Regions from separate parts of the Thalassospira marina genome, predicted to be linked through region 1. Evidence: predicted binding sites of a transcription regulator. Region 1 holds the regulator's gene; each other region holds the start of a gene.
What was found. Region 1 encodes PhoB, which activates phosphate uptake and scavenging genes when phosphate is short. Its sites were predicted from a motif close to TNTCATAAAACTGTCA; they were not measured.
Positions count from the first base shown of each region.

Region 1 (5,118 bases):
TTCTCCTGCCAGAAACGGGTGCGGAATTTCTTGTTACCCCCGGCATCCAAAAATCCGAAAGGTTCACTGCCAGCCCACAACGGCACCGCCACCAGCCATCGATTTTGATCAATTCGCCCTGCCCGATTTTCGCTGCCCTCACCGTCGCCATCGGCAAATCCATATCCCAGATTTACATCGTTTTTTCATTGCATTGCGCTATGGTAAGAATAACCGGGAACGTTTGGTGACTGGCCTGAAATTCAACGCCCCTGGATAATTATTCATGCCCCATAGCAATGTGCTGTTCGAGCTGTTCCTGATTTTAAGTGCTGCGGTGATTGCAGTGCCTATTGCCCAGCGCCTGCGTGCCAATTCCATCATTGGTTTTTTGATTGGCGGGCTGGTGATCGGGCCGTTCGGGCTGGGGCTTATTCCCAGCAACAGGGACATTTCCACCGTTGCCGAACTGGGCGTTGTTTTCCTGCTTTTCATGATCGGGCTGGAACTGTCGCGTGAACGGTTGCGCGTGATTGGCGGTAAATTTGCCGCCCTTGGTGTTTTGCAAATTATTGTCACGCTGGGCATCGGTTTTGTCGCGCTGATGACGATTGATCTGCCACTGCCAAGTGCGCTGGTGATTGCCGGCGCGCTGGCTTTGTCATCGACCGCGATTATCCTCAAACAGCTTTCCGATGAACGCCAGCTTCACACCCGGTTTGGCCGCGCAGCCCTTGCGGTTTTGCTGTTGCAGGACGTGGCGGTTGGCCCGTTCCTGATTATGGTGCAGGCCGCAGGCAACACCACCAGCACCACCAGCCCCTGGGTCAGCATCCTGGCCGGAGTTGGGGCGGTTGCGGTGTTATTGCTGGCCGGGCGATATTTATTGCGCCCGATGTTTCGCGCCATTGCCGCCCTGCATAACCCCGAACTGTTTGCCATTGGCACCCTGTTTGCCGTGCTGGCGGCCAGTACGCTTACGGAAATGGCCGGGCTTTCCATGGCGCTGGGTGCGTTTATTGCCGGTGTGATGTTGGCCGAAACCGAATTTCGCCACCAGATCGAAGCAGACATTGCCCCGTTTCGTGGGGTGTTTCTGTCGCTGTTTTTTATGTCGGTGGGCATGTCGGTCGATATCGGGGTGGTGTACCACCACGCGATTACGGTGGTTATGGGCGTGGTTGCCCTTCTATTGATAAAGGCGGCGATCCTGTTTGTGCTGTCGCTGGCAACCCGGTTTGACCGGGCGGTTTCGATCCGCATTGCGATGGGGCTGGCCGGTGGCGGCGAATTTGCCTTTGTGATGTTTACACTGGCCGCCCAAAACGGTGCCATTACCCCCGAACTTGCCGCCATTCTGGTGCCGATTGTTGCCATTTCCATGGCCGTAACACCCAGCCTGATCAGCCTGGGCAAAAAGCTGGAAGATATCCTGCATCCGCGTGAAACCGACCAGCTTGGCGATATTGAAGCCCATACCGAAGGTGTGGAACACCATGTGCTGATTATCGGCTGCGGGCGTGTTGGCCGGGTGCTGGCACGGTTGTTAAGAACCCGCAACATTCCCTTTATCGTTCTGGAATCCGACGCCCAACAGGTGGCTCGCGGCCGGGCCGAAGGATTGCCGGTTTATTTCGCCGATGGTTCCAGGCCGGAAAGTTTCCGGGCAGCCCACACAGAACAGGCCCATGTTGCCGCCGTTGCCATGGGTTCGCCGCATGAAACCGAAAAAACCGTGGCATTGCTGCGCCAGCATTACCCACATCTGAAGATTTTCGCCCGCGCACAGGATATTTCCCATATTGGTGCCCTGTCGCGCAGCGGTGCCAATGCTGCCATCCCCGAAGTGCTGGAAACGGGTTTGCGCCTGTCGGACCATGTGCTGTCAGCCTGTGATGTACCGCAGGATGAAATTGATGCTGAAATTGCCAAATTCCGCCGGGCGGACATGCTGCTGATGAATGAACTGGCCCCGCGGTCGTCAGGACATTCATCCGCCTCCGCAACGAAAACGGCCCCTGTGGGCACCAAAGGCACCGGGGCCGGTAACAAAGCGTAGATGCTGGGCCGAGAACCAAGGCCCATGAACAGCAGCCAGTGTCATTTGCCTGACAACATACATCGCGGCGCTGAATATCAACTTGCCAGCAGAAATAAAACAAGGCCCTGCCAATGTGACAGGGCCTTGTATTTTCAGTGTAAATTGCGAAATTCTGTCACAATTACGATAAATAAAAAGGCCGATCAGGCAGCCGCGTCATCATCCAGGGCATAACCGGCCGCGCGAACGGTGCGGATAACGTCCTTGGTGCCTTTGACATCGTTCAGGGCTTTGCGCAGACGACGGATATGCACATCCACCGTGCGGGTTTCGACATAGATATTCGGCCCCCAAACAGCGTTAAGTAACTGTTCGCGCGAGAAAACCCGGCCCGGATGCTCCAGGAAATAACGCAGAAGACGAAATTCCGTCGGCCCGAGATGGATGGGTTTACCGCTGCGATTGACGCGATGCGCAGCCAGATCCATTTCGATATCGGAATAGATCAACTGCCCCTGTGGTTGCGCCGGGCCGGAGCGGCGCAAAAGCGCACGGATACGGGCCAGCAATTCGCCAATGGCAAAGGGTTTGGTCACGTAATCGTCGGCCCCGGTATCGAGGCCGCGAATACGGTCGCCTTCTTCACCACGCGCGGTCACCATGATCACCGGCAAATCGCGGCTTTCAGGTTTACGGCGGATCTGACGGCATACTTCGATCCCGGACATGACCGGCAGCATCCAGTCCAGAAGGACCAGATCAACATGGGTTTCAGCCATGATTTTCAGGGCTTCGTCCCCGTCACCGGCTTCGACAACATTCATGCCTTCCCGTTCGAGGTTGTAGCGCAGCATCGTGACGATGGCGGCTTCATCCTCGACAATAAGAACCGTAGGATCCATCCTGTTATTCCCCTGCCTCGTTGGGTTCAATCACAGCGAAATTGGCAGCATCATTTTTGGGACGGCCATCAACCGGCAGATCTTCACCCTTGATGCGGTAATAGATCGTTTCGGCAATGTTGGTGGCATGGTCACCGATGCGTTCAATGTTTTTGGCAATGAACAAAAGATGGGTCGATGCGGTAATATTGCGCGGGTCTTCCATCATGTAGGTCAGCAATTCGCGGAACAGCGAATTGTACATATCGTCGACTTCCTGGTCGCGGGCCCAAACGCGCTGTGCTTTTTCAGCATCGTTTTCGATATAGGCGTCCAGAACGTCCTTGATGATTTCCTGTGCCAGACGGGCCATGTTCGGAATGACCTGAACCGGGCGGATCGGCGGGATCTGGTTTAGAACCTGGGCACGTTTGGCGATGTTTTTAGCAAGGTCGCCAATACGTTCAAGATCGTTTGACAGCTTGAGCGCGGTCACAACCTGGCGCAGGTCATCGGCCATCGGCTGGCGCAGTGCCAGAACGCGAACGGCGAAATCCTGAACTTCCTGTTCAAGTTTGTCGATGCGCAGGTCGGAAACAATGACCTGTTCAGCCAGTTCGGAATCACGCTTGGAAATCGCGCGGATCGCCGAAATCAGCTGGCTTTCGGCCAGGCCGCCCATCTGGGAAATGATATTGTTCAACCGGGTCAGTTCATCATCGAATGAACTGACAATATGGCTTTCTTCTTTTCTCATCGAATTACCTCCTGCCCGGCTTAGCCGAAGCGACCAGTGATGTAACCCTTGGTCCGTTCGTCTCGCGGGTTGGTAAAGATTTGGTCCGTTTCGCCGACTTCCACCAGTTTACCCAGGTGGAAAAAAGCCGTGCGCTGCGACACACGCGCGGCCTGCTGCATGGAGTGAGTGACGATGACAATTGTGTAGTTCGAACGCAGCTCGTCGATCAGTTCTTCGACCTTGGCGGTCGCGATCGGGTCAAGCGCGGAACAGGGTTCATCCATCAAAATGACTTCAGGGCTGACAGCAACCGCACGCGCAATGCAAAGGCGCTGCTGCTGACCGCCGGAAAGACCGGTTGCCGGTGAGGAAAGACGGTCTTTAACTTCTTTAAGCAGGCCGGCTTTTTCCAGCGAGGTCATGACGATTTCGTCAAGTTCGTCGCGGGAATTGACCAGACCATGAATACGCGGGCCATAGGCCACGTTATCAAAAATCGATTTCGGGAAGGGGTTCGGTTTCTGGAACACCATGCCGATACGGGCGCGAAGCTGCACAACGTCGATCGATTTATCGTAAATATCGCGGTCATCAAGGGTGACCTTGCCATTGATGGTCACGCCATCGATGGTGTCGTTCATGCGGTTCAGGCAACGCAGGAACGTGGATTTACCACAGCCCGACGGGCCGATCAGGGCGGTGACTTCGCGTTCGACAACATCAAGATCGACATTATAAAGCGCCTGGGCATCACCGTAGAACAGGTTCAGTTCGCGGGCCGCCATTTTGGACTTGCCGCGCGTGTGCGGTGCGTTTGTCATTGCGTCAGCAGTTACAACAGCCATTTTACCACTTCCGTTCAAATTTCTTGCGCAGGAACACGGCCAACCCGTTCATCAGGATCAGGAAAGCCAGCAATACCATGATCGCCGCAGAGGTTTTTTCAACAAAGGCGCGTTCGGGGCTGTCTGCCCACAGATAGATCTGCACCGGAAGAACCGTTGCCGCATCCATCGCACTGCCCGGAATATCAACAATAAAGGCCACCATGCCGATCATCAGCAGCGGTGCCGTTTCACCCAGTGCCTGGGCCATACCAATGATGGTCCCGGTCAGGATGCCCGGCATTGCCAGCGGCAGCACATGATGGCTGACCGTTTGCACCGGCGATGCCCCAAGGCCCAAAGCAGCCTGACGAATGGACGGCGGTACAGCCTTGATCGCCGCGCGTGCGGCAATGATGATGGTCGGCAATGTCATCAGGGCCAGGGTCAGACCACCGACAACCGGGGCCGAACGCGGCAGATGCATTACATTGAGGTAAAGCTCCAGCCCCAGCAGACCAAACACGATGGACGGAACAGCCGCCAGATTGTTGATATTGACTTCAATAACCTGGGTCAGGCGGTTTTTCGGGGCGAATTCCTCAAGGTAGATGGCCGCAGCCACACCAATCGGGAAGGACAGAACCAGCGTAA
Region 1 covers NZ_CP024199.1:3,711,844-3,716,961, forward strand. Annotated here, with positions in the region: gene CSC3H3_RS16945 (cation:proton antiporter domain-containing protein) at 266-2,038, shown strand; gene phoB (phosphate regulon transcriptional regulator PhoB) at 2,224-2,922, opposite strand; gene phoU (phosphate signaling complex protein PhoU) at 2,927-3,658, opposite strand; gene pstB (phosphate ABC transporter ATP-binding protein PstB) at 3,679-4,485, opposite strand; gene pstA (phosphate ABC transporter permease PstA) at 4,487-5,118, opposite strand, start outside.

Region 2 (5,118 bases), 1.6 Mb from region 1:
AGTTTGGTCAGGCGTTTCAGGCCATCTTCGATGCGATCAAGGCCAAGTTCGATTTGCGCGGCATAACCCGAAAACTCCTGACCCAATGTCAGAGGCACGGCATCCTGCATATGGGTGCGGCCAATTTTGACGATTTTATCAAAGGCGCGGCTTTTGGTTTCAAGGGTTTCGCGCAAATGGCGCAGGGCGGGCTTTAAACGTTCCTCGATCTCGACCACGGCGGCGATATGCATGGCAGTCGGGAAACTGTCATTCGAGGATTGACCGCGATTGACATGGTCATTGGGATGGACCGGCTCACGCTGGCCCAGCGGTGCCCCCAGATATTCACAGGCACGATTGGCGATGACTTCATTGGCATTCATGTTGGTTTGCGTGCCACTCCCGGTTTGCCAAACCACCAGCGGGAAATGATCGGACAGTTTACCGTCGGCCACTTCGCGGGCGGCCGCCTGAATAACATCGGCAATTTTCGGTTCCAGATTGCCGAGTGCCCGGTTGGCACGGGCGGCTGCCAGCTTTTGCAGGCCAAAGGCACGGATCAGGGCTTCGGGCATTTTTTCGCCGCCAATGCGGAAATTCTCGCTCGACCGCTGGGTCTGTGCGCCCCAGTAACGGTCCGAAGGCACCTGAATTTCACCCATGGTGTCTTTTTCGGTACGGGTGCTGGCTTGTTTGGTCACGATAAAACTCCTCCGTGTCAGAAGATACTGACCGGGGCGGGAACCCGGCGGCATTGGTTTGTTGCCCTGCAATATGGGTCGCAGTCATGCCAAGCGCAAAGCACCCGGCACGAAAAAATACAAACAATGCAAATATCTGGCACCGGGCGGAGCCGCGCAAAGAAAAACAGCAAACAGACAGAAAAAGCCAAACCGCACGGCAAAACCGGCAGCCAAATGGCAGGTCTGGAAAGGAAAGAAGGCGAATAGAGAGAATGGAGAATGGAGAATGGAGAATGGAGAATGGAGAATGGAGAATGGAGAATGGAGAATGGAGAGTGGAGAGTGGAGAGTGGAGAGTGGAGAGTGGAGAGAGATGAAGGGAGAGCTAGAAGAACGGGAGGATCAAGGATTAACCGGCAGCCTGCATTTCGGGGATATCAGCGGTTTCGTCAGCCACGATCAGGTTGATACCGGCTTTGGCAAGCACATCGCGCAAGGCATCGGGCGGGGTGCGGTCGGTGATGACACCGGCAAGGTCATTAAACGGGCCGATGCTTTCAAGATAACGGCGTTCAAATTTGGTGTGATCCACCAAAAGCCAGGTTTCATCGGAACGTTCCATCATCGCCCGTTTCACGGCAACGGCCTTGCGGTTCACATCACTATAACCAATCGATGACAGGCCAGACGCCCCGATAAAGGCCCGGTTGGCATAAAAACGGCGTAGGAAATCGACCGTGTCATGCCCGTAAACCGCATTTTCACGCGGATCAAACTGGCCGGGACACATAATGACATCATCAATCAGGGCCTGTTCGCCCATGCCATGTACCACAGCGTAACAATTGGTCAGGATCGTGCGTTTCTGCCCATTTGCACTGCCCGCAATATCGGCAATACCGGCTAGATAGGGCGCGATCTGGGTAACGGTTGAACCCGCATCAATCATGATGACTTCGCCGGGTTGCACCATTTTGCCTGCCAGCGCACCAATGCGGTCAATACCGGCAACCGCACCTAACTGACGTTGGGCCAGATCGGGCTGATGGCCCATCGGCCGCGCCGAAGCGCCACCAAATTCGCGCATCAGCAGCCCTGCCTGCCCCAATGCATCAAGATCACGGCGGATTGTTTCAGTTGCCACATCGAATCGCTCGGCCAATGTGGCAACTCTCACATGTGGGTGAATTTGCAATTCCTGCAAAATGCGGTGTTGCCGCTCTTTTTTTCCGATACGCAAATGCCATTCCTCCGGGAAAGGGGCCTGATAACGCGGGTTTTCAGGGATATTAGCATTTGTCTCTGTAACGGTTTGTTACAGTTTTATGTTGCTTTCCAAACTTTTTGACGCTCTATAATGTTGATAAAAACAACAATAAAACCAACAAAACAACTTTTAAAATCGCGCTTTTGCAGCGTTACAGGGAAGAAAGGCTCCACAGAAATGTTTTCGTATGCGAAAAAAACCAACAGTTTGAAGATGACCACATTGCTGGCTGCGGTTGGCATGATGGGCTTTATGGCTGCCCCCACCAGCGCATCCGCCGCCGAGGATTGCGTCGCGCGTGGCGACCTTGATGCCATGTATTGCGACATGGATGGCGACCTGGTAGCAGATGCGCCAGCAGCCGATAAAACCGTCGATCCCGACACCCTTGTTTTTGCCTATACCCCGGTCGAAGACCCGGCGGTTTATGCCGATATCTGGGAACCGTTCCTGGAACATCTGGAAAAAGTAACCGGCAAGGATGTGCAGTTTTTTGCCGTTCAGTCGAATTCGGCCGAAGTTGAAGCCATGCGTAGCGGCCGTTTGCATGTTGCAGGCTTTTCCACCGGGCCGACGCCCTTTGCCGTTAATCTGGCCGGTGCAGTTCCGTTTGCGCTGATGGGCGGCGATGATGGCCGGTTTGGCTATACCCTGCAGCTTTATACCCGCGTTGATAGCGGCATCAACACGCTGGCCGATCTGAAAGGCAAGCGCGTTGCCCATACATCGCCAACGTCAAATTCGGGCAATCTGGCACCACGCGCGCTGCTTCCGGCCCAGGGCATTGTCCCGGAAAAGGATTATGAAGTTGTCTATTCCGGCTCGCACGACCAGTCGATCCTGGGTGTAGTTGCCGGTGACTATGACGCCGCCCCGGTCGCATCCGAAGTGGTTGAACGCATGGTCCAGCGCGACCTTTATGATCCGAACGACGTAAAGATCATTTACGAAAGCAAACCCTTCCCGACCACATCGTTCAACTATGCCTATAACCTGAAGCCCGAACTGATCGAAAAGATCAAGGAAGCCTTCTTTACCTTTGACATGAAGGGCACGGCACTGGGCGAAGAATTCAAGGGCGTCTCGAAATTCGTACCGGTCACCTACAAGGAAGACTGGGACGTCATTCGCGAAATCCAGGCCGCAAACGGTGTCAAATACACCCCTGACAACCTGAAATAACGCCAGTCTTTCAATTTGCCTGTCGTTACCGGGGCCAGCCTGCATGGCCGGGCCCCGGCCAGGTATCTGTCACAGGGGAAACGCAATGTTGCGTATCAAGGAACTTGTTAAACGCTATGGCGACGAAAAGGCAGTGTTGAAGAACCTGAACCTTGAAGTCCCCGGCGAAAGCGTTGTTTCGATCATTGGTGCATCGGGCGCGGGCAAAAGCACGCTTCTACGCTGCATCAACAAACTGGTGGAACCGTCATCAGGCTCGATCGAGTTGAACGGCACCGAACTGACCAAACTGGAAGGCAAGGCACTGCGCCTGGCTCGTCGCCGTATTGGCATGGTATTTCAGGGCTTTAACCTGATTGACCGTTTAACGGTTATGGAAAATGTGCAATCGGGCCGGTTGGGATATTTGCCAACCTGGCGCGCAATGACGCGCCGCTACCCGCAGGAAGATATTGATCGCGCCTTTCATTTGATGGAACGGGTGGGCATTGCCCATTATGCCAATAAACGCGCAGATGAGCTTTCGGGCGGGGAACGCCAGCGTGTGGGCGTGGTGCGCGCCCTGATGCAGGAACCCGAAATCCTGCTGGCCGACGAACCCACCGCATCGCTGGACCCGAAAACATCCAAACAGATTATGGAACTGCTGCGTGCCCTGGCATCCGAGCTGCATTTGCCGGTTCTGATCAACATTCACAATGTTAATGAGGCCCGCGAATATACCCAGCGCATTGTTGGCATGCGGTTTGGCCGCATCATTTTTGATGGCAAACCGGGCGATCTGAACCAGGACGCAATGGATGAAATTTATGCCGGTGTCCCGGCCGAAGAACGCGATGGCGCCCAAAGCAGCACCCATTTGCGCGAGGTTGCGGCACGATGAACACCACCGCTCAAACCCGGACGGGGTATAGCTGGAAGAAACCTGCCTTCATAGCCAATCCAGCCTTGCGCTGGGCGCTGATTATCGGCGTTCTGGCCTATGTATGGTGGGCACTTTCCAGCCTGCCCTTTGACTGGGACCGCATCCAGCAGGGTATTCCGCGTGCGATGCGTATTTTCAAGGGTGCCTTCCCACCCAGCTTTACCCGTGGCGGGCTGCTGTTTGACGGCTTTATGGAAAGCATCAAGATCGCAATTGTTTCGACATTGCTGGGTCTTGCCCTGTCTGTTCCCATTGCCTTTGCCTCCGCCCGCAACCTTGCGCCGCGCTGGTTATACATAATTGGCCGTGGCGCGATCATTGTCGCGCGCAGTTTCCACCCGGTGATTGTTGCCATCATTTTCGTCAAGGCCGTTGGCTTTGGCCCGCTGGCAGGCATTTTGACCTTAACGGTCTATTCCATCGGTTTTGTTGCCAAAATGCTGGCCGAACGGATCGAGGAAATCGAATGGGGCCAGGTTGAAGCCATCCGGTCCGCCGGGGGCGGTACGCTTGTCACCCTGCTTTACGCCGTTATTCCGCAAATCATGCCCCGCCAGATCGGCCTTTCGATCTATCAGCTTGATAGCAACCTGCGCGCATCGGCGATTGTCGGCATTGTGGGTGCAGGCGGCATTGGGTCAACTCTGCTGAATGCGTTTGGCCGGTATGATTATGATTTTGCGCTGGCCATCACGCTTTGCATCATTGGCGTTATTCTGGTGAGCGAAGCAATTAGCGGACGGATCCGGAGGAACCTATGGTAGCCACCACACAAAAAACCGGCCCCGACGCCATTGCCCTGCGCGAATGGTCCAAATATTCGACCAAAGACCGCTGGACCCGTTTTGGCCTGACCGCCCTTGTGGCACTGGCCCTTGTCTGGTCGCTTTCAACCATCAACATCATCTGGCCGTGGTTGTGGGATGCCCCCAAACAGATGGGCGACCTTTTTGCCCGCATGTTTCCGCCTTCACTAGATGGCTGGCACGACATTGCCATCACCCTGCTTGAAACCGTCAATATCGCGACCATCGCCACGTTTTTTGCGGTGTTCCTGTCATTGCCGGTGGCGCTGATTG
Region 2 covers NZ_CP024199.1:805,412-810,529, reverse strand. Annotated here, with positions in the region: gene fumC (class II fumarate hydratase) at 1-683, opposite strand, end outside; gene CSC3H3_RS03585 (DeoR/GlpR family DNA-binding transcription regulator) at 1,075-1,905, opposite strand; gene phnD (phosphate/phosphite/phosphonate ABC transporter substrate-binding protein) at 2,146-3,114, shown strand; gene phnC (phosphonate ABC transporter ATP-binding protein) at 3,200-3,997, shown strand; gene phnE (phosphonate ABC transporter, permease protein PhnE) at 3,994-4,803, shown strand; gene phnE (phosphonate ABC transporter, permease protein PhnE) at 4,797-5,118, shown strand, end outside.
Region 2: a site for PhoB is predicted at 1,981-1,996, ahead of phnD (phosphate/phosphite/phosphonate ABC transporter substrate-binding protein). Genes of this name have one in related genera too.

Region 3 (5,118 bases), 2.2 Mb from region 1:
CCAACTACGCGCTGGAAGCCGGCCTGAACCCGATTAAGGATTCAATCGCGATTGAAGGCAATAACAGCCCGTATGCCAACGTGATTGTTACCCGCACCCAGGACAAAGACGCACCGTGGGTCAAGACGCTTGTTGAATCCTATCACGATGAATCGATCCGTAAATTCATCGAAACCAAGTATCAGGGTTCGGTCCTGCCGGTATTCAAACTTCCTGAATAATCCGCACGACCCGCCTTCATGACAAAAAATCCCGCAGGGTTTGCACCTTGCGGGATTTTTTATTGTGCGGCGGTTTTAACCAGCTTTAACCGGTTCAGGCGTCGGCACAGTCCGTATTTTCCGGTGCGACGGGTTCCACCACAGATAGCGGCGATTGCGATGGAAATGCCGTTTCATTAACGCGCAGCGAAAACACATCGGGCCGTGCATAATGGCCGGCAACATCCAGATCATAGCGGCCACGAATGCACTGGTCGGTATCGATATCGGCCCAGATAACGGCTTCGCGGTCATAAACCGGTTCGGTCAGGCGGGTGCCCATCGGGTCGATGATCACGGAACCACCCCGGATCAGGGCGGTTTGCGGATCGTTGCCCTGGATGCAGTCGTAATCTTCGGGGGCGTCAGCCCGGGTCATATATTGGCAGGCGCTAAGTACAAAGGTGCGGCCTTCATAGGCGATATGACGCATGGATGTTTGCCAGATTTCCCGTTCATCAACAGTGGGCGCACACCAGATATTGATGCCCTTGTTATAATAGGTCTGGCGCAATGGCGGCAGGTAGTTTTCCCAGCAAATGGCAGCGCCGATATTGCCAATGTCGGTTTTGAAAACCGGCAGGGTGGACCCATCGCCCTGACCCCATACCAGCCTTTCGCTGGCGGTGGGCATCAATTTGCGGCGTTTGCCCAAAAGGCTGCCATCCGGGCCGAAAAACAGAACCGCGCAGTAAAGTGAGCCTTTGTCGCGTTCAATAACACCGGTGACAAGATGGGCCTTCATTTTGGCGGCAAAGCTGCCAATCGTGCGGCATTCCAGGCCGGGAATTTCGATGGCGGATTTCCAGTAACGCAAATAATCGTCACGGCCCGCTTCGCTTCGCGTGCCAACACGCGCGCCAAAATCCAGGCCTTTGGGGTATCCGCCCACATAGGCTTCGGGGAAAACGGCCAGTTCGACACTGTTTTGCCGGGCTTCCTCGCACAGGGCCGACATGCGTTCCAGCGTGCGTGGCGTATCGAAAAGCGATGTCCCGGCCTGAATGACGGCAACACGATGTTGCGATGAAGAATGGGTTTTTGAAGACGGTTGCGACATGGAAAACCTGCTGGTTGCGGGACGGGGTTTGTGGATGCCGGTCATCTTGACGGGGGAAATTTTATCAGTCAAATTGGTGTTTATGGTTCAAACTATTAATCTAAATGATATTGCGCGTTTTGATTTTAACCTGGCCATTGCCTTTATGGCGATCTGGCAGGAACGAAGTGTTTCGCGTGCGGCGGACCGTCTATCGCTGAGCCAGTCGGCGATCAGTGCTGCATTGGCACGTTTGCGCGAGGCGGCAGGTGACCCGTTATTTGTGCGTACACGCGGGGCCATGCAGCCGACCCCGCGCGCCATTGAAATGGCAAAAAGCATTGAACAGGGCGCACTGCTTATTCGGGGTGCTTTTGCCAGCGGGCAGGATTTTGACCCTGCCGCAGCCGTGCATCATTTTTCGTTGGGTATGTCGGATGATTTTCAGTTGGCAGTAGGCCCCGCCGTATCAAAGCGGTTATTGCGCGATGCGCCGAATGTTTCGGTATCCTTCCATCAAAGTAACCGCCATACCGTGGAAAAAATGCTCGATACCGGCGAGCTTGATCTGGCCGTTATTGCCCGCCCGCCGGAACGCTCCTGGCTGATGGCCGAACAGGTGTCGCAATCGGGCTATGCCTGCCTTTTTGATGCGCAGGCATGTGGCTGTGATCTGCCCTTGTCGCTGGATGATTATCTGGCACTGCCCCATATCCTGATTTCCTATTCCGGGCGGGAAGGCATCGTGGATGAAAAACTGCGCCCACTGGGTCGCAGTCGCAATATCCAGACCGGGCTGACGCAATTTGCCGCCGTACCATCGTTTTTGCGCGGCGTGGCGGCGGTTTCAACAATCCCGACCCATGCGGCAATGACGCTGGCACGGATCAGCGGTTTGCAGATATGCCCGCCACCACTGGATTTGGGGCACTATCCGGTTTCGCTGGTCTGGCGCCGTGAAATGCAGGACGACCCCGCCATCGCCTGGATGCGCGGGCTGGTTCGTGATGCAGTGAATGAGAATGTAAGCATTTAACAGGTAATTGTTTGTAGACGAGGTTCTTTAACAAAGAAGCTTGTAGTTTTATTAAATTTTGAGTTTTATTTCATGGGATATGTTTCATAGTAATGTACTCTATTGAGTAATAGTCTGCGCTTGTGGTCGGAATTTTTGGGGGGCGTGAATGGCAAAAAAAAACAAAGAGGGCACGTTAACAGCTGAAGAGAAGCCAATTGTAAAGGCATTGCTTTCGCGTGGGTGGCGAAATCAAGATATTCAGTATTTGTTGAATCGGGAAAGAGTTGCCACCATCAATAGTGCCCGGATAACCGAAGTCAAGAAGAATCAAGAAATTGTTCCTGCTAGTGATGATGACGTTGAGTTCTTTATTGTTAAGAAAAAATCTTATGATCCAGTGACGGGGCTAAATTTCTACGACGATGAGAGATTAATTCGTTCTCGAGAAGCAATGATTTTAGCTGTTCAAAGTTTCAATAGCCCTACTTTAAAATTTAAGACAGAACAATTTGCCGTTCAGTCCAACATAGCGTGGACATATTTGCTTCATGAATATTTTGAGCGGAAAATTGGAAAAATAGAAGGCAAGGATGGTCGGACTCTGCTCTTGTCTCAAATGATAAAACGTCGAGATTTTCCTTTGTCACGGGGCGTGGCTAACAATATCAGGGATATGATTGATATCCGACATAATGTCGAGCATAAGATTTTGCGGCATGCAGATAGGCAATTTTTTTCTCTTTTCCAAGCGAATTGCTTGAATTTTGATAAATCGATTTGTGAGCTGTTTGGTGAAAGACTATCTCTTCAAAACGAGCTTTCAATCGCTTTGCAGTTTTCGAGGTTGGATTTTACTCAAGCTATTGAGATTCAGAAGTTCGATGTGCCTGAACATATTGAAACCTTGAACGCTGATCTGCATAACCGATTGAGTGAAGATGAAAGGCGTGATTTGAGTTATAGGTTCCGTGTTGTTTATACACTCGATCATGCCTCAAAAAGTAAGGCTTATTTTGAGTTTATTCAACCTGGCTCAGAAGAAGGTAAAAAAATCCATAGCGTTTTAGAAAAACGAGTGATCGCTGACGATCAATATCCTCATAAACCTTCACAAGCTGCCAAAATGATAAAAGAGAAGTCGGGGCGGGAGTTTACATCTTATAATCATACCCAAGCATGGCGGCGTTATAAGGTGCGACCTACATCTGGATCTAAGGAGTGTGGGCTAACTAATAAGGATTTTTGTATTTTTCACAGATCTCATGGTGATTATACATATAATGATTCGTGGGTTGACTTTGTTGTGGAGAAAATTTCATCAGATGCGGAGTTTTCCGAGTTGAAGAAGGTATCTGTTCGATAATTCTCATGGTGCACGTTTGTTTTGTGAACAAAGTGTGGGTATGTGTTTTATTTAAAATTATTTTTGGCAAGCCAGGTTTCGCGGGTTAGCGACCAGTCAACTTCGTGCCAGCCCTTTTGGGTCATCCAGTCCGGGCCGGGGCGGCTTTGCGTCAGCGTGGCGCCAAACCAGGTGGCAAGATGGGTGATGCGACGATTGCCATTGCCGGTGGAGCCAGTAATGGTGCCAAGGCCCAGTTGGTTAAACCCGTAATCCAGCATCAGATTGATGGCATCTAGCGCCAGTCGATAACGCCCCCAGCAGGCCGGGGCCAGTTCCAGCCCCATAACTGCGACATGGGCGGGCATATCTTGCTGGCGCAGGCCAATGCAGCCCAGGATTTCGTCACTTTTGGCATCAAAAATGCCGATCTGGAAGTTTTTGCGCGGTGTTTCGGCCTGCCAGCCCAAAAAGCGTTCAAAAAGTGCGGTGCTGGTGGTGCGGGTTTCGGGGCTGTCGGGCTGGTTATAAAGGGCGCGATAGCGGGCATCCATTTGATAGGCAACAAAGCCGTCGCAATCAGCAGGCGTAAAATCGCGCAGGGTGATGCGATGATGTTTTATCAAAACCGGATTATTCGCAGCATTTGGCATTGGGTACCCGCATATGAAAATACCCGCCACATGCGGGGCGGGTATTTGTGCGGCCTGTTGGTTAAACAGGCAAGTCTTTATAAGGGGATAGGGGCGTTTTAGGCCACCAGCCCTTCATATTCTTCCTGTTTTTCAAGCCAGACATTTTCGGTTTCGGCAAGGTCGCTTTTAACCTTTGCCATATCGATTTGCAGCTTGTTCAAACGGTCGTTATTGCCGGATGTATACAGGGTCTGATCGGCCAGTTCGGCTTCGATGGCGGCAATTTTGGTGGTGCATTGCGCCATCTGCTTTTCCAGCTTTTCGATTTCCTTGCGCAACGGTGCGGCATTTTTGCGTTTTTCGGCGGCCGCCTGGCGTTCGGCCTTGCGGTCACGTTTTTGTTCTGGCGTTTGCGTGGCTTCTTTGCCTGCTTTGCGGTCCGCACGGGCACGGTCCAGCAGATATTGGCGATATTCGTTCACATCACCGTCAAAGCTGGTCACCGTGCCATCGGCCACCAGAACCAGCCGGTCGGCACAGGCCTCGATCAAATAGGGATCGTGGCTGATGATGATAACCGCACCTTCATAATTGTTGAGCGCATGGTTCAACGCATCACGGGCATCAATATCAAGGTGGTTGGTCGGTTCGTCGAGGATGAGCATATGCGGGGCATCCAGCGTCATCAGGGCAAATAGCAGGCGTGCCTTTTCACCACCCGACAGGCTTTTGACCTTTGTATTGCCTTTATCACCTTCAAAGGCGAAACGGCCAAGCTGCGCGCGCACCTTGCTTTCAATCGCATCGGGCATCAGGGCGGCAAG
Region 3 covers NZ_CP024199.1:1,369,242-1,374,359, forward strand. Annotated here, with positions in the region: gene CSC3H3_RS06185 (MetQ/NlpA family ABC transporter substrate-binding protein) at 1-221, shown strand, start outside; gene CSC3H3_RS06190 (carbon-nitrogen hydrolase family protein) at 316-1,320, opposite strand; gene CSC3H3_RS06195 (LysR family transcriptional regulator) at 1,403-2,335, shown strand; gene CSC3H3_RS06200 (DUF3644 domain-containing protein) at 2,484-3,680, shown strand; gene CSC3H3_RS06205 (GNAT family N-acetyltransferase) at 3,728-4,312, opposite strand; gene CSC3H3_RS06210 (ABC-F family ATP-binding cassette domain-containing protein) at 4,411-5,118, opposite strand, start outside.
Region 3: a site for PhoB is predicted at 2,376-2,391, ahead of CSC3H3_RS06200 (DUF3644 domain-containing protein). Genes of this name have one in related genera too.

Region 4 (5,118 bases), 2.1 Mb from region 1:
CAGGACCGGGTCGAGGATATATCCCTGCGCCTTGCCAGCGCCGAATCCCAGATACGCCGCCGCCAACCCGCCCGTATGCGTGCCGCGCCTTTAAATAGTGCGACAGATGCGGACGTGGATGCTGCCGGTGCAGGAGTCACTACCGCACCGGGGTTTAGCGCGGCGGATTATGCCAATTCCACCAAAGACGATTTTTCAATGCCGGCGATGGACCAGAACAATCACCTTAACCAGGGCGGAGCAGTTTAATGGAACTTGTATGTCCGGCGGGTACACCTGCCAGTTTGCGCGCCGCCGTCGAAGCGGGAGCGGATGTGGTTTATTGCGGCTTTCGCGATGAAACCAATGCCCGTAATTTCCCCGGCCTGAATTTTTCGCGCGAAGAACTGGCCGCCGAAACCGAATTTGCCCATTCCCGCGGAACGCATGTTTACCTGGCCTGCAATACCTATCCCACGGCAGGTAACGAATCGTTGTGGCACAAGGCGGTGGATGATGCCGTTGCCATTGGTGTGGATGCGGTCATTCTTGCCGATATCGGCCTGCTTCGCTATGCGCGTGACCGCCACCCCGATGCGCGACTGCATCTTTCGGTGCAGGCATCGGCATCGAATGTCGAGGCGATCCGTTTTTATCACCGTGAATTTGGTGTGCGTCGCGTGGTGTTGCCGCGTGTTTTATCGCTTGATGAAATTGCCAGCCTGAACCGGCAAATCGGCGTTGAAACCGAAGTTTTCGCTTTTGGTGGCATGTGCGTGATGGCCGAGGGGCGCTGTTCGCTATCCTCCTATGCCACGGGTGAAAGCCCCAATATGAACGGGGTATGTTCGCCCGCCCACCATGTGCATTACGAAGAACGCGGCGATGCCACCATTTCCCGGCTGGGGGATTTCACCATCAATGTTTATGGGGCATCGGAAACGGTGGGTTATCCCACCCTGTGCAAGGGCCGGTTTCGCGCCATGGGCAAGGCGGGCTACCTGTTTGAAGAACCCACCAGCCTGGATGTTACCAGCATGTTGCCCGAACTGGCCGCAGCCGGTGTAACCGCGCTTAAAATTGAAGGTCGCCAGCGCGGCAAGGCCTATATCGCGCAGGTCGTGGGCAGCTTCCGCCGCGCGCTTGACCAGATCGCGGCAGGCCAAGCCACCAGCGAAAGCAAGCTTTCACACATGACCGAAGGCCAAAGCAACACCACCGGCGCCTATCGAAGGACCTGGCAATGAGCATCGAAATTTCCCCGTTAAAACCCGCAATGCCAGCCCCCGCGCGGCTGGTGATGGGCCCGGTTCTGTTTCACTGGCAGCCCGATTATCTGCGCGATTTTTACGCCCGCATCGCCGATGAAGCCGATATTGATGTTGTGCATGTGGGTGAAGTTGTTTGCGCCAAACGCATGCCGTTTTTTGACCGCGAATGGCCCGGCGTTATTGAAAGGCTTCAGCGCGCAGGCAAACAGGTTGTTTATTCATCCCTGGCACTTGTCATGGGGGATCGGGAAGTTGGCATGATTCGCGATCTGGTCGAACTGCCCGATATCCTGATCGAGGCCAACGACCTGTCAACAATTGGTGTTCTGGGCGGGCGGCCCCATATGGTTGGGCCATATGTGAATATCTATAACGAAGGCACGCTGCGTTACATGATCGAACGGGGTGCCACCCGCATTGCCCTGCCGTGGGAGCTGCCCGAGCCCTCGATTGCCAGCTTGTGTGCCGCCGGGCGCGATGCCGAAATGGAAATGCAGGTTTTTGGCCGTGTGCCGCTGGCTATTTCGGCCCGGTGTTATTCCGCGCGTGCCAATGGCCTGCATAAGGATGGTTGCCGGTATGTCTGCGGCAATATGCCCGACGGCATGGATGTTGATACCCTTGATGGCGCGCCATTCCTTGCGGTGAATGGCCTGCAAACGCTTTCTGGCAGCTATCTGGAGCTTTCAGCAGAAATGGCTGATCTGCGTGAAATGGGCGTCAGCCTGTTCCGCCTGTCGCCGCATCGGTGCGACATGGTGGCGATTGTCACCCTCTATCGCCGGTTGTTGACTGGTGGAATTTCCCCGGATGAAGCCCGTGCCGAAATCCTGGCCGTGGCGGGGGATATCAACCTTGCAAATGGATTCCTGCATGCCATTCCCGGCGCCGATCTTTACCGGATTCCGGGGCAGTTCCAGTCGGAATAATCCGGTTTTGGTCCCGAAATGTGACAAACAGATTTGTTTCGGACCTTAAAATTCGCGAAAATACAAGAAGCCCAAGCCTGTCATTGTGATCTGTTTCACAGTGACAGGCTTTTCTTTTGGTTTCAGTTTTGGCGTTTCAGCCTGTCGGGCAAGTTGCTGTTTTTATGAATTTTTCGCAGAAATGTTAGCCTGTGCTTTGTTTTTGTTATCGAATTAATTTTGAACCATAGGTTCTGGTGTTTCACGGACTGGTTCCCTCATGTGTGAACGATTTCACAAAACTGTAGGAAAAAATCGAAAAATCCGGGTGTAGGTTCTGCGCCATCGCAACGGCAGACAGCAAGCCGGGGCGAAAATTCATTCCAGAAGTTTGGTTTCGGCATCCGGCCGACAGTCAAATCTTCCTGATTTTTTGATTTTGCCGTTACGGTGATTGGGAGAACTACATGCTGACGACGTTTAAGAAGAGCATCCTGGGTGGTGCTGCTCTTTTGATGGCTGCCGGTGTATTTGCTTCGGCACAGGCTACCGAAATTTCTGGTGCCGGTGCGACCTTCCCCTATCCGGTTTATGCAAAATGGGCCGAAGCCTATGAAGCAAAAACCGGTGTCAAGATGAACTACCAGTCGATCGGCTCGGGCGGCGGCATCAAGCAGATCAAAGCCAGCACCGTTGACTTTGGCGCATCTGACGCACCGCTGACCAAAGAAGAGCTCGATGAAGCAGGTCTGGTTCAGTGGCCGATGATCATGGGCGGCGTTGTTCCTGTTGTTAACATCAAAGGGATCAAAGGCGGCGACGTTAAGCTTTCCGGTCAGGTTCTTGCCGACATCTATCTTGGCAAAATCACCAAATGGGACGACAAGGCAATTGCCGATCTGAACCCGGATCTGAAACTGCCGTCAGAAGCCATTTCGGTTGTTGAACGTTCGGATGGTTCAGGTACCACCTTCAACTTCACCAACTACCTCGCTGCCGTCAGCCCGGAATGGAAAGACAGCATCGGAGTTAACAAATCGGTTCAGTGGCCGGTCGGCGTTGGTGGCAAGGGCAACGAAGGTGTTGCTTCCTACACCAAACAGATCGACGGTTCGATCGGTTATGTTGAATATGCCTACGCTCTGCAGAATGACCTGGCCTATACCCAGATGCAGAACAAAGACGGCGAATTCGTTTCCCCGACTGCCGGTTCCTTTGCCGCAGCAGCTGCAAATGCCGATTGGGCAAATGCACCGGGTTACTACCTGATCCTCGGCAACCAGCCGGGTGCGAAAAGCTGGCCGATCACGGCTGCTTCCTTCATCCTGGTTCACAAATCCCAGGACAATGCCGAAACCGCCAAAGAAGTTCTGAAATTCTTTGACTGGTCCTTCAAGAATGGCAGCGACATTGCCGACAAGCTTGACTATGTCGCCATGCCGGAAAACGTCGTCGACATGGTTGAAAAGACCTGGACCGCCGACGTCAAGGGCAGCGATGGCAAGAAGATCTGGTAAGTTTGCTGCATAACTTACCTGACCAACCCGCCGCCGAACGATCTCGGCGGCGGGCTTTGGTGTTTTAAAGGTCGTTATATTTTTCCCTAAAAAACAGGTTTATTGCGGTGTCCGTAAAACAGTTCAGACCGGCATTTGATCGTGGTTTTCATAACCTGACATTCGGGCTGGCAATGTTCGTTCTGGTCCTGCTGGTGGCCATTCTTGCTTTTCTGGTGGTGGGCAGTATTCCGGTGCTCAAAAACCAGGGGCTGGGCTTTTTCATCAGCGCCGAATGGAACCCTGTCACGGATGTTTATGGCGCGCTTCCCGCCATCATCCAGACCCTGATCACAGCTGTTATAGCGCTTCTGATCGGTGTTCCCGTCAGCTTTGGCATTGCCATTTTCCTGACCGAACTTGCCCCAGCCTGGATTGCCCGCCCGGTGGGTGTGGCGATTGAAATGCTCGCTGCCATTCCCAGTATCATTTACGGCATGTGGGGCCTGTTTGTTTTCGCCCCGACATTTGGCACCGTCATCCAGCGCTGGGTTATGGCCAATCTGGCACCGCTTCCGGTGATCGGGCCGCTTTTTGCCAGCCCGCCGATGGGCATTGGCATTTTTACCGCCAGCATCATTCTGGCGATCATGATTGTGCCGTTCATCACCGCCATGATGCGCGACGTTTTCACCACTGTTCCCGCCGTTCTCAAGGAATCAGCCTATGGGCTGGGCTGCACCCGCTGGGAAGTGGTCTATCGCATCGTTCTGCCCTATTGCCGGGCAGGGACCGTTGGCGCGGTGATGCTGGGTCTTGGCCGTGCGCTTGGTGAAACCATGGCTGTTACCTTTGTTATTGGTAATTCGCACCGTTTGACGGCGTCCATCATGGGGCCGGGTGCCACCATTTCATCATCGATTGCCAATGAATTTGTCGAGGCCGATTCCAAGCTGCACACATCGGCACTGGTAACACTGGGTCTTACCCTGTTTGTCATCACCTTCATCGTGCTGGCAGTTGCGCGGCTGTTTTTGCTGCGCCTGAAAAAGCAGGCAGGCCACTAGGCCGGGAAAGGGAAAGGACATAAAATGTCAGTTCAAGCACCGGTCAAGCAAACGACCGAACGTCAGGTTTCCACACCCTATCAGCGCCGCATGTATATGCGCCGCCGCATCGTTTCGATGTTCCATATGACCATGGCCCATCTGGTTACGCTTTTGGGCGTTGCCATGCTGGCCTGGATCCTGTGGTCGTTGTTCGGCGAGGGTTTTTCGGCCATTTCGGTCAAACTGTTTACCGAAATGACACCGCCGCCCGGTTCCGACGGCGGCCTGTTGAACGCCATTGTCGGGTCACTGATGATGGTGGGCATTGCCACCATCCTCGGCATTCCCGTGGGTTTGTTCGTTGGCACCTATCTGGCGGAATATGGCCGTTATTCCAAAATATCGTCAGTGGTAC
Region 4 covers NZ_CP024199.1:1,260,787-1,265,904, forward strand. Annotated here, with positions in the region: gene ubiT (ubiquinone anaerobic biosynthesis accessory factor UbiT) at 1-249, shown strand, start outside; gene ubiU (ubiquinone anaerobic biosynthesis protein UbiU) at 249-1,226, shown strand; gene ubiV (ubiquinone anaerobic biosynthesis protein UbiV) at 1,223-2,179, shown strand; gene pstS (phosphate ABC transporter substrate-binding protein PstS) at 2,626-3,675, shown strand; gene pstC (phosphate ABC transporter permease subunit PstC) at 3,783-4,721, shown strand; gene pstA (phosphate ABC transporter permease PstA) at 4,746-5,118, shown strand, end outside.
Region 4: a site for PhoB is predicted at 2,451-2,466, ahead of pstS (phosphate ABC transporter substrate-binding protein PstS). Genes of this name have one in related genera too.